2 regions of the Massilia oculi genome follow, and region 1 is predicted to be linked to the other one. Evidence: predicted binding sites of a transcription regulator. Region 1 holds the regulator's gene; the other holds the start of a gene.
The links. The regulator LexA, encoded in region 1, represses DNA repair genes until DNA is damaged. The targets are predictions, from matches to a motif close to ACTGTATNNNNATACAGT.
Positions count from the first base shown of each region.

Region 2: the regulator LexA is predicted to act here: its motif matches at 1,810-1,827, upstream of DIR46_RS20010 (error-prone DNA polymerase).

Region 1 is NZ_CP029343.1:4,542,106-4,547,706, reverse strand. Features, by position in the region: gene DIR46_RS20500 (replicative DNA helicase) at 1-750, opposite strand, end outside; gene rplI (50S ribosomal protein L9) at 860-1,312, opposite strand; gene rpsR (30S ribosomal protein S18) at 1,344-1,634, opposite strand; gene priB (primosomal replication protein N) at 1,665-1,961, opposite strand; gene rpsF (30S ribosomal protein S6) at 2,012-2,404, opposite strand; gene lexA (transcriptional repressor LexA) at 2,688-3,329, shown strand; gene DIR46_RS20470 (tetratricopeptide repeat protein) at 3,483-4,199, opposite strand; gene DIR46_RS20465 (cystathionine gamma-synthase family protein) at 4,320-5,561, opposite strand; gene purF (amidophosphoribosyltransferase) at 5,565-5,601, opposite strand, start outside.
Region 2 is NZ_CP029343.1:4,430,483-4,436,083, reverse strand. Features, by position in the region: gene DIR46_RS20010 (error-prone DNA polymerase) at 1-1,716, opposite strand, end outside; gene DIR46_RS20005 (hypothetical protein) at 1,912-4,053, opposite strand; gene DIR46_RS20000 (serine/threonine-protein kinase) at 4,370-5,601, shown strand, end outside.

The sequences.
Region 1 (5,601 bases):
GGCGACCGGCAGGCCGGCCTCGATCGCGACGTTCTCGCCGATATTCACCGAGAACGCGGTCTTGCCCATCGACGGACGGCCGGCGACGATGACGAGGTCGCCCGGCTGCAGGCCGGACGTCATGCGGTCGAGGTCGATGAAGCCGGTCGGCACGCCGGTGATCTCGCCCTGGTTCTCGCGCGAGTACAGTTCGTCGATGCGCTCGACCACCTGGGTCAGCAGCGGCTGCACCGCCAGCCAGCCCTGGGCGCCGCGGGCGCCCTGCTCGGCGATGGCGAAGATCCGCGACTCGGCCTCGTCGAGCATCTGCTTGACTTCCTTGCCCTGCGGATTGAAGGCATTGCCGGAAATCTCGTCGGCGACGGTGATCAGCTGGCGCAGGATGCCGCGGTCGCGCACGATCTCGGCGTAGCGGCGGATGTTGGCCGCCGACGGCGTGTTCTGCGCCATGGCGTTCAGGTATTGCAGGCCACCCACTTCCTCGGCCTTGCCGAGCTGGTTGCAGGCTTCATAGACCGTGATCACGTCGGCCGGCTTGCCGGCATTGATCAGGCGGACCATCTGTTCGAAGATGATGCGGTGATCGTAACGGTAGAAGTCTTCCGCGTGCATGAAGTCGGCGATGCGGTCCCAGGCGGCGTTATCGCGCAGCAGGCCGCCGATGACGGACTGCTCTGCTTCGATGGAATGCGGGGGGATGCGCAGGGCTTCGATCTGCGGGTCTGAGGGTGCTGCGTTCATGGGCGGCATTATACCTTCTCCTGTCACACGGCTGTCATAATTGGTGAGTTTCAAAAGCAAAAAAGCCGGGAGAACCCGGCTTTTTTGTGCACTGCTTTTACTTCAGTTCAGCATTCGCTCAGGCAGCTTCGCCCACGACAGCGATGGTGATTTCCGACACGACGTCGGTGTGCAGGGCGACTGCAACCGGGAATTCGCCGGTGGTCTTCAGCGGGCCGGTCGGCAGGCGAACGGCAGCTTTTTCGACCGGGAAGCCTTGCTTGGTCAGCGCTTCAGCGATGTCGGCGTTGGTGACCGAACCGAACAGACGGCCGTCGACGCCGGCCTTCTGGCCGATGGTGACGGTCAGGCCGCTCAGCTTGTCGCCTTGGGCTTGGGCGGCTGCCAGTTTCTCGGCGGCTGCTTTTTCCAGTTCGGCGCGCTTGGCTTCGAACTCGGCGACGGCGCCGGCGGTAGCGCGGCGGGCCATCTTTTGTGGGATCAGGAAGTTACGTGCGTAACCGTCCTTGACTTTGACGACGTCGCCCAGGTTGCCGACGTTGATGACTTTTTCCAACAGAATGATTTGCATGTTTTATCTCCAGGATAGCTGACGTAACCGATTAACCGTGGTGCAGGTCGGTGTACGGCAGCAGCGCCAGGTAGCGGGCGCGCTTGATGGCGGTGTCGACCTGACGCTGGTAGTGCGCCTTGGTGCCGGTCAGACGTGCTGGCATGATCTTGCCGTTTTCCTGGACGAAGTCCTTCAGGGTGTCGACGTCTTTGTAGTCAACCTGCTCAACGCCAGCGGCGGTGAAGCGGCAGAACTTCTTGCGCTTGAACAGCGGGTTCTGCTGTTTGCGCTTGAGTTTTTCTTTAGCTTTGTTTTTGTCGAACTTTTTACCGAATGCCATTTGAGGCTCCTGTATATCTAAATTGCCGAACTAGGCGGCACTGAAATCAATGATGTGAAACACCAGGGCTTTGCTGTTGCGATTTTTTCGTGCAAGGAATCCGTTGAAGCGGTAGCTGGCGCCGAGCTCGGCACTGCCGAACCTGCCCGAAATCTCGCCCGCGGCGAACGCGGGGACTTCGAACTCGACCAGGCGATCGATCCCCGCCTCCCGCTGATGCGAACTGTGCATCAGGACGGCTGAAACGATCGGCACGCCGGCCGGGGTGTAGCGCAGTACGTCACGCTCGGCGATGGTCGCCACGAGCTGGAGCTGATTTTCGCCCAACTTCTACCCGGTTCTTCTGCTACGGTGTCTACGAATTCCTGGAAAAAATCTTAGGCAGCGGCGGCCGGGGCAGCTGCAGGAGCGGCTGCTTCTGCACGGTGGCTCTTGGCTGCATCTTCGCGCTGCACCGATTTCATCATCGGCGACGGTGCGGTTTCTGCTTTCTTCATCTTGACGGTCAGATGACGCAGAACGGCATCATTGAACTTGAATGCGGTTTCCAGCTCGACCAGGGTCTCGTTGTCGCATTCGATGTTCAGGCAGATGTAGTGCGCTTTTGGCAGCTTCTGGATCTGGTAAGCCATCTGGCGGCGGCCCCAGTCTTCCACGCGATGGATGTTACCGCCGCGGCTGGTCACCGTGGTCTTGTAACGCTCGATCATCGCCGGGACTTGCTCGCTCTGGTCCGGATGGACGATAAAAACGATTTCATAATGACGCATGCATTACTCCTTGAGGACGTTTTACATAAATGCCCACCTCGGCGTCAAGACGAGTGTGGGAAGGGAACAGCCAGCTAGTATAGCGTGAAATGGGTAAAAAGGGAACTTGGCTGTCAAGAGGCTCACCCAGGCGCCTGGCTCACTCGACATTTACGCTTGCGAAAAGCGTATTTTTTGCGATACGCGCGCTTTTTTCGCGCTTTTTCGTGTATAGCCCTTGCGTATAGCAGAATACTGTACAAAAATACAGTCTATCTCTACCAACCCGTTTCGCAAGACATTTATGCTCAAGCTCACTGCAAGGCAAGAACAGATCCTCAACCTGATCAAGGAAGCGATCGAGAACACGGGTTTCCCTCCGACCCGGGCCGAAATCGCGGCCGAACTGGGCTTCCGCTCGGCCAATGCGGCCGAAGAACACCTGCAAGCCCTGGCGCGCAAGGGCGCGATCGAGATTTCGCCGGGCACCTCGCGCGGCATCCGCCTGGTCGGCGCCAGCGTCGAGCAGATTCCGCCGCAGTTGCCGATGATGCCACCGTCGATGATGTCGCTGCCGCTGGTCGGCCGCGTCGCCGCCGGCAATCCGATCCTGGCCCAGGAACACGTCGAAGCCACCTATAACGTCGACACCGCGATGTTCGCGGCGCGGCCCGACTTTTTGCTCAAGGTAAAAGGCTGGTCGATGCGCGACGCCGGCATCATGGATGGCGACTTTTTGGCGGTCAAGAAGATCGACAGCGCCAAGAACGGCCAGATCGTCGTCGCCCGCCTGGGCGAGGAAGTCACCGTCAAGCGCTACCGCAAGACGGGCGACCTGGTCGAACTGCTGCCCGAGAACCCCGACTTCAAGGTCATCGAAGTCACGCCCGACGAAGAGTTCGCGCTCGAGGGCCTGGCGGTCGGGCTGATGCGCAGCTGGAATTGATCCTCTGTAGAACTTAGCACCACTACCATGTCATCCCCGCGAAGGCGGGGACCCAAGTCCTCAGCGCTGCCAAGACGATCTGACGCAGCGTTAACGCGAGCAACTCAGGTTCCCGCCTGCGCGGGAACGACGTATCTTCCAGCAGATGTCGCCTTACTGCTTGGCCTTGTTGACCACCGCATTATGCTGGTCGACAAACGCTTCGGTCGCGCTGCGCCATGCGGCGAAATCGGCCAATACCATCTTCGAATTGACTTTCGCTCCCTCGGCGATGTTCTGGCGCACCCGCTCCAGATAGGCGGTCGAGGCCTCGGTTTCCTGCTTGTTCATCAGCTTGGCGATGTCGGGCGGGATGCGCCTGGTCAGCGGCGACTGTTCGTTGAGGTTGGTCACCATCTTGTTGTAGCAATCCTGCCAGCCGGTCACGGCCTTGTTCACGCGCTCGATCTCTTCATTGATCTTCGACACCGCCGGAATACGCGGCGACGGGCAGCGGTACTCGCCCGACTGCAGGTCGGCGCCATCGTAGCCCTTGATCCAGTAGTCGATCTCGGCGCGGCGATCGATGCGCTGCTGCATGATCACGAGCGAGTCGGCGGCGACCTTGTTGCCCTTGGCGGCCGACTTTTCAAACCATTCCTTCGCCTTCGCCTCATCGATCGCGCCGGCCTCGCCATACCAGTACATCTGGCCCAATTGCTGCTGGGCCTGTGGATTGCCGGCATTGGCCAGCTTGGTGTAAAGCTTGAGCGCGCCCGCATAGTCTTTTTTCTCGAACAGGGCGTTGGCATCCTCGAGTTCGCCGGCGAATGCGGCGCTACTGAACGCGACAGAGACCGAAAGGGACAGGCAGGACAGGAATCGTTTCATGGGCATACCGTAAGGCTGGCTGGTAAAAGTCCATGATAGCCGTGTTTTACGGCTGGGCTCAACCGCAAAAACGACAGGGCCGGCATTCGCCGGCCCTGTGATGACAGCTTTTACATCGCTTTACGCATCCAGCGCCTGGCGGAAGTCGCCGACCAGGTCATCGGTGTCCTCGATGCCCACCGACACCCGGATCAAGCCTTCGGCGATCCCCATGCTGGCGCGCCGCTCGGGGCCCATCTCGAAGAAGATCGTGTGCGCCACCGGAATCACCAGGGTGCGGTTGTCGCCCAGGTTCGAGGCCGGGATCGCCAGCTTGAGACGGTTGAGATAGTCGAACGGATCGATGTCGTCCTTCAGCTCGAAGCTCAGCAGCGAGCCGCCGGCGCGGAACAGCGCCTCGACGATCGCATGCTGCGGGTGCGAGGCCAGGCCCGGATAATGCACGGCGGCGACGCGCTCGTCGGCCTCCAGCATCGTCGCCAGCGCCAGCGCATTGGCGCAGGTGCGCTCCATGCGCAGGGCCAGCGTCTCGGCGCCGACCGCGATGTGGTGCGCCGCTTCCGGCCCCAGCGCGGCGCCGAAGTCGCGCAGCGCCTTGGCGCGCAGCTGGGCCATGCCTTGCGCACCTGGCGCTTGCTTTCTGAAGTTCTGGGCGATGTTCGGATATGCGGCCCAGTCGAACAGGCCGGTGTCGGTCAGCGCGCCGCCCAAGGCGATGCCGTGGCCGCCGATCGACTTGGTCAGCGAATTGACCACCAGCCCGGCGCCCACATGCTTCGGCCGGAACAGCCAGGGCGTGGTCATCGTGTTGTCGACCACGTACAGGATGCCGCGCGCGCGGCACAGTTCGCCGATGCGGGCCAGGTCCGCCACTTGCGTGCGCGGATTGGCGATGGTCTCCACGAACACCAGGCGGGTGTTCGGTCGCAAGGCCGCTTCCACCTGGGCCACGTCGGTAGCGTCGACGAAGTCGACGTCGACGCCCTGCCCCGCCACCGTCTGCCACAGGCTGTTGGTATTGCCGAACAGGAAGCTCGACGACACGATGTGGTCGCCGGCTTTCAGGAGCGCCTGGAACAGCGCGCCGATCGCCGCCATGCCGGTGCCGAAGCACAGGGTGGCGACGCCGTCTTCCATCTTGCTGATCTTGTCTTCCAGGGCCGACACCGTCGGGTTGCCCTGGCGGCCGTAGCGAAAGCCCGGCTCCCTCCCCTGGAATACCGACGCCAGCTGGCGTGCGTCGGCATAGCCGTAGGCGACCGAGGTATGCACCGGCTTGTGCAGCGAACCGTGCTCGATCGTCTTGCGGCGATCGTTGTGCAGGATGGTGGTGGTGAAGCCGTAGCTTTGCTTGTCCGACATGGTTTACTCGGCGGCCACCGGCGGGTTCAGGTTGAGCTGG
Region 2 (5,601 bases), 110 kb from region 1:
GGCGCTGTCCTCGAGCGGGATGTCCTGCATTTCGAACACGTCGCCATAGCGCTGGCCCACCAGCTCCAGGCCGCGCCGCATCATCGACAGCATGCCCAGCGCCAGCACGTCGACCTTCATCAGGCCCAGCTCTTCGAGGTCATTCTTGTCCCACTGGATGACGCTGCGATCCGCCATCGTCGCGTTCTCGATCGGCACCAGGCGCGAGAGTTTCCCTTTCGCGATCACGAAGCCGCCCGGATGCTGGGACAGGTGGCGCGGGAAGTTCAGCAGCGACTGCGCCAGCGTGGCCCACTGGCGCGACAGCGGCGCCTCGGGATCGAGGCCGCTCTCGGCCAGGCGGCCCAGCAGATCGGCGCGGCTGTCGAACCAGTGGTGGGTCTTGGCCACCTTCTCGACAATGGCGAGGTCGATGCCGAGCGCCCGCCCGCTGTCGCGCAGCGCGCTCTTGGGCCGGTAGCTGATCACCACCGCCGCCAGCGCCGCCCGCTGGCGGCCGTACTTGTTGTAGATGTACTGGATGACTTCTTCGCGCCGCTGATGTTCGAAGTCGACGTCGATGTCGGGCGGCTCGTTGCGTTCGCGCGAGATGAAGCGCTCGAACAGCAGGCTGGCGCGGGCCGGGTCGACCTCGGTGATGCCGAGGCAGTAGCACACCGCCGAGTTGGCGGCCGAGCCGCGGCCCTGGCACAGGATGTGCTGCGAACGCGCGTAGCGCACGATGTCGTAGACGGTGAGGAAGTAGTGTTCGTAGCCCATCTCGGCGATCAGGTCGAGCTCGTACTCGATCTGCGCCTGCACCTTGGCCGGCACGCCCTGCCGAAAGCGCCGGTGCGCGCCGATCCAGGTTTCGCTGCGCAGGTAGCTGCTGGCATCGTGGCCTTCGGGGACCACCTCGTCCGGGTATTCGTAGCGCAGCTCGTCGAGCGAGAAGGTGCACAGGCGCGCGATGCGCACCGTCTCCGCCAGCGCCTCGCGCGAATAGATGTTGGCCAGGCGCAGGCGCGCGCGCAGGTGCTGCTCGGCGTTCTGCGCCAGGCCGTAGCCGCAGGCGCCCACCGGTTTGCCCAGGCGCGTTGCGCTCAAGGTGTCCTGCAAGGGCTTGCGCGAGCGGACGTGCATGCAGACGTGGCCCAGCGCGACGATCGGCAGGCCATGCTGCCAGCCCACCTCTTCCACCGTGGCGCGGTGGGCGTCGTCGAAAGCGCGGTGCAGCTGGGTGAGACCGAGCCAGGCGCGGCCCGGGAAGGTGGTGGCCATCCATGCGGCCTGGGCGTGCAGGCGGTCGACGTCCTGGGCTTCGTGGCCGGGGTATGGCGGCAACAGGATCGCCAGGCAGTCGGGCATGTGCTGCAGGTGCGCGTATTCCGGGACGGGATTGGCCAGGTCGTCGGGCGTGAGCAGATAGGTGCCCTTCTCGCTGCGCGTGCGGCCGATCGTGATCAGTTCGGACAGGTTGCCGTAGCCGTTGCGGTTTTGCGCCAGCAGGATCAGCGAGGGGGCCGGGGCGCCGTCAGGGTTCTTGAGGTGGAAGTGGGCGCCGATGATCAGGGGCAGGTTGGCGCTTTTCGCTTCGGCGTGGGCGCGCACGACGCCGGCCAGCGAGCATTCGTCGGTGAGGGCCAGCGCGAAGTACCCCAGCTGCACCGCGCGCGCGACCAGCTCCTCGGCGTGTGAGGCCCCTTGCAGGAACGAGAAGTTCGAAAGGCAGAACAACTCGGCATAGGGGGGCAGCGTCTGGGCTTGGGAGGCCGGGGCTGGGTGGTGGGGGTGGGCTTGGTCACGCTGGGGGGCTGTCGAACAGCTAATACTGTATAAAAACACAGTATAACCGAGCTCACTACGCCAGCGACTCAAATGTGCATTGAACGCGTGGGCGGCAAAGCCTCCCACGCTACCAGCATCGACTACTCAGGCGTGTGTGGGAAAGGGGCGCGGCATGGGTCCGAGGGAGGAGCCTGACGGATCTTGTGCCCCCATCCGCGCGCGCAGGCTGGACAAACCACCACCTTGCGCGCGGCGCAATACCGGCTGATCCGCACAGACCATACGCTCGTATGCAAGCATCAAGGCAGTGCCGCCCGTGGAATTGATGTAGTCGAGCATGTCCATCGTGGTCTCGAAAGCCCAGTCCGAGAAGCTCTCGCCCAGTTCGCCCCCTGCCGTCGCACCGGCACTCGTGACACCGCCCTGCACTTTCGTCAGGATGGTGACGATGGCCCACGAAATCCCCATCCATCCAGTCGTCGCGAGCGTCATGCGCAGTACCGGCATGAGGATGCCCGCCTCGTGAATCGCCTTGAGCACGCCCAGCAAGGCGCTCGCTGGCATCGCGCGGTTGCAGTCGATGGTCGCGATCAGGATCGCGATCTTGTTCATCACGCCAGGATAGCGCCGCAGAAAGCGGTACAAGGCGAGACCGATCTGCTGCTGGTCGCCGAGCAGCCGGCCAAGGCCGGCCGCTAGAAAGCAGCCGCCTGTGAGCTTCCAAACGACTTTCACCAGCTTCATGTCGACCGGACCGTCCAGCATCGTCGCGCTGGCGAAGGCTTGCAAATGGCTGGCATTGCCGGCCCGCGTGGGGTTTAGCAGCAGGTTGAAGCAGGTGGAAAAATTGGTCTCGTAGCTGCCGTCCACTGCAATGGCGCCGCTTGCGGTCACCGCGAGGAACGGCGCTCCCGCGCCACCGACGACGCCGATATTGATGGCGCCATTTGCCTGGAGCGATGCCATCAACTGGATCGCATCCTGTGCGCTGCCGCCGGCACGCAAGGTGCCGTCGCCGTCCGCGCTCAGGTAGCTGCCGTCACGGCATTGCAGGGTAATGGCGGGTGCATCCAGGGCCTCGGGTACGCCAATGGTGAACACCTCGGCCGCGTCACTCGAGGTCCCGAGCGCCGTGATCTGGCCATCGGCGGCGATCGACCAGTAACCGCCTGCCGCGGTCTGGAGCTTGATCTCGTCGCCGGCGGCGAGCGCTCCGGCCAGCGAGACGAAGTTTCTGTCGGTGGTGAACGTTGGCTCGGGCTGGGTGATCGAGACCGGCGTATCTTCGGGTACGTTGACGCTCGATACCCCCGCCACGCCCCAGCTATAAACCATCGAGAACGACTTGACGGCGGCCGGCCAGGTGTCGCCGAAGGTCAGGCTGTCGGCCGTGAACGACAGGCTTCCATTCTCCACCAGCGCGGCGACTTTTTCCGTGACGTCGACCGGCCCGTAGGCGGCGGCGATGATGTTCAGGGCGCGTGGGTCGAGCGCCGCCTGTCCGGCGGGAGCGGCCGGGTCGTAGTCGATGTGTAGAAGCTGGTTCTCGGTCGTGGCGACTATTTCTGGCTTACGGTCGGCGTACTGGTAGACCACGTGCAGGGTCTTGCGCATGGCCGGCCAACCGTCGCCGAATACGCTGCTGGAGGCGGCGACGGACAGCCTGCGACGGCTCACGCTGGCGCGGACGATGTCGGTGACGTCCTTCAGGCCATAGAAGGCGCTCAGGATGTGCAGCGGCGGACGGTAGCTGAGCGCATAGGGATTGTCCTCGACGACGATGTCGATGAATGGAATCTGGCCGCAATAGCTGGCCACGATGACGAAGGTGTTGCGCTTGCCTTTGCCGGCTTCGCCGAGGGTGGCGCTGTCGGCGAGCAGGGATAAGGTTCCAGCAGAGCGGTCTACAAGGTTGCGTACCGTCGCGCTCACGTCGGCGCAGCCGAAGCTGGCGCCCCATACGGTCAGTAATGGCTGGGCGGCGGCGTCTTGCTGCGCTGGGGCCGGAGCCCGGATAGCTTGCTCGAACTGCTGGGCGCCGATGTTCAGCGTCTGGCCTTCCGAAGCCGTCGCCACGAACGTTGGGCCGCCGTCATAGCGATAGACGACGGTGAGCGTCTTATCGTGGCCAACCCAGGTGTCGCCGAACGTCCGGCTGCTCGCCAATAAAGACAGGGTCTCTGGAAAAGCTTGACGGTTGACCTGCTTGATGACCTGCGCGGTGACCTGCTTGAGTCCATAAGCCGCGCCAACGATCTGCAGAACGCCTGTGCTCTGGGTAGCCATACTTGAATCTTCTTTCCGGAATGAATAACATGCTTTGCGACAAGTGCGATGGCAGGCGCGACGATCTTCGTGACGTCCTCCCTCGTGGTACGCAATAGTTTGCAAACTCCGTGCCACCCTGAAACATGGCGTCAAAGCAACAAAATCAAGGATTTAGTCGACTAGCTATGCCTGTTGGGTGTAAAACAACGGGTGTTTTTACATGTCAACGAGGAAGTTGACACGCTGGGTGCCTGAATCGAAGTTAAGAATGTGTATTCGGCAAGTTCTTTTCCTATAGTATTTACGGTGCCTGCGCCGACCAAACGAGCCGCATATGACTTCATCGCCTGACTTGCTTGCCACACCCAGTACCGAGCGATATCGCCTCGGTAGGCTGCTTGGCAATGGTGGATTCGGCGATGTACATGAGGCGTGGGATCCGGCGCTGCAGCGCACTGTTGCCATCAAGCGCCTGAAGCCTGACCTGGTGCGTGACGAGCCGGATAATCTGCTGCAAGAGGCACGACTGGCGGCATCGTTGCGGCATCCTGCCTTCATCCAGATTTACGCACTCGAAGACGATGGCCATAGCAAGTCGATCGTGATGGAGCTGGTTGGAGGGCAAACCCTGCATCAGCTGCTGTCCACGACAAAGCTGTCGCGGGATCAGATACTCGATATCGTTTGCCAGTTGGCGGATGCGATGGCGCAAGCGCATGCGGCGGGGTTGATTCATGGCGATTTGAAACCGGCGAACTTGATGATCGAACCGTCAGGGCAGTTGCGGATCATGGATTTTGGGCTGGCGCGCAAGATCGATCCGTTGGCGACCGAGTCGGGAGATGTGCTGCAGACACAGGGCACCATCGCCTATCTGGCGCCTGAAATTTTGAATGGCAAGCATCCGAGTACGCTTAGCGATATTTATGCTGTCGGCGTGTTGATGTACGAGATGATGCATGGAGAGCGGCCGTTTGCGCATTTGCATGGCTTGGCATTGGCTGCAGCACAGGTGCAGTCATCTTGCTCCCAGTGGATCTACGCTGCGGATGCCGATCAAGATATGGTTGCACTAGTTCGCGCGATGTGCACGCCTGATCCGAGCGCACGGATACCGACGATGAAAGCGGTTACGGAGACTGCGCGCAGGCTGAGGGGTGGAGCTAGCGGCGCCGCAAAGAAACCTTTGCTGCCTGTAGCGCTCCGACTATCACGCTTCACCTGGCGTCGGGTTGCCTACTGCGCTTTGACCGCCTCATTACTATTTTGCGCCACGGCATATTTAGTAACGTCGAAGGAAGTGGCACCTCGGTGGCTACAACCAATATCTAACGCGACGCAGATGTCGGATGGCATGACAGCACTGCGTTATTTTGATCGCGATGGCAGTCTGGAAATCGCTATCGACAATTTTAGCGCTATCCTCGCAAGAGAGCCAAAACATGCTGCGGCGTCGGCAGGCATCGCATTGGCTTATGCCTTGCGTTATGCAGGAGATCGTAGTGATGAAAGCTGGCTACAGCGCGCTGATGCTAGTGCTCAGGCAGCTCTAGCGCTAGACGATCA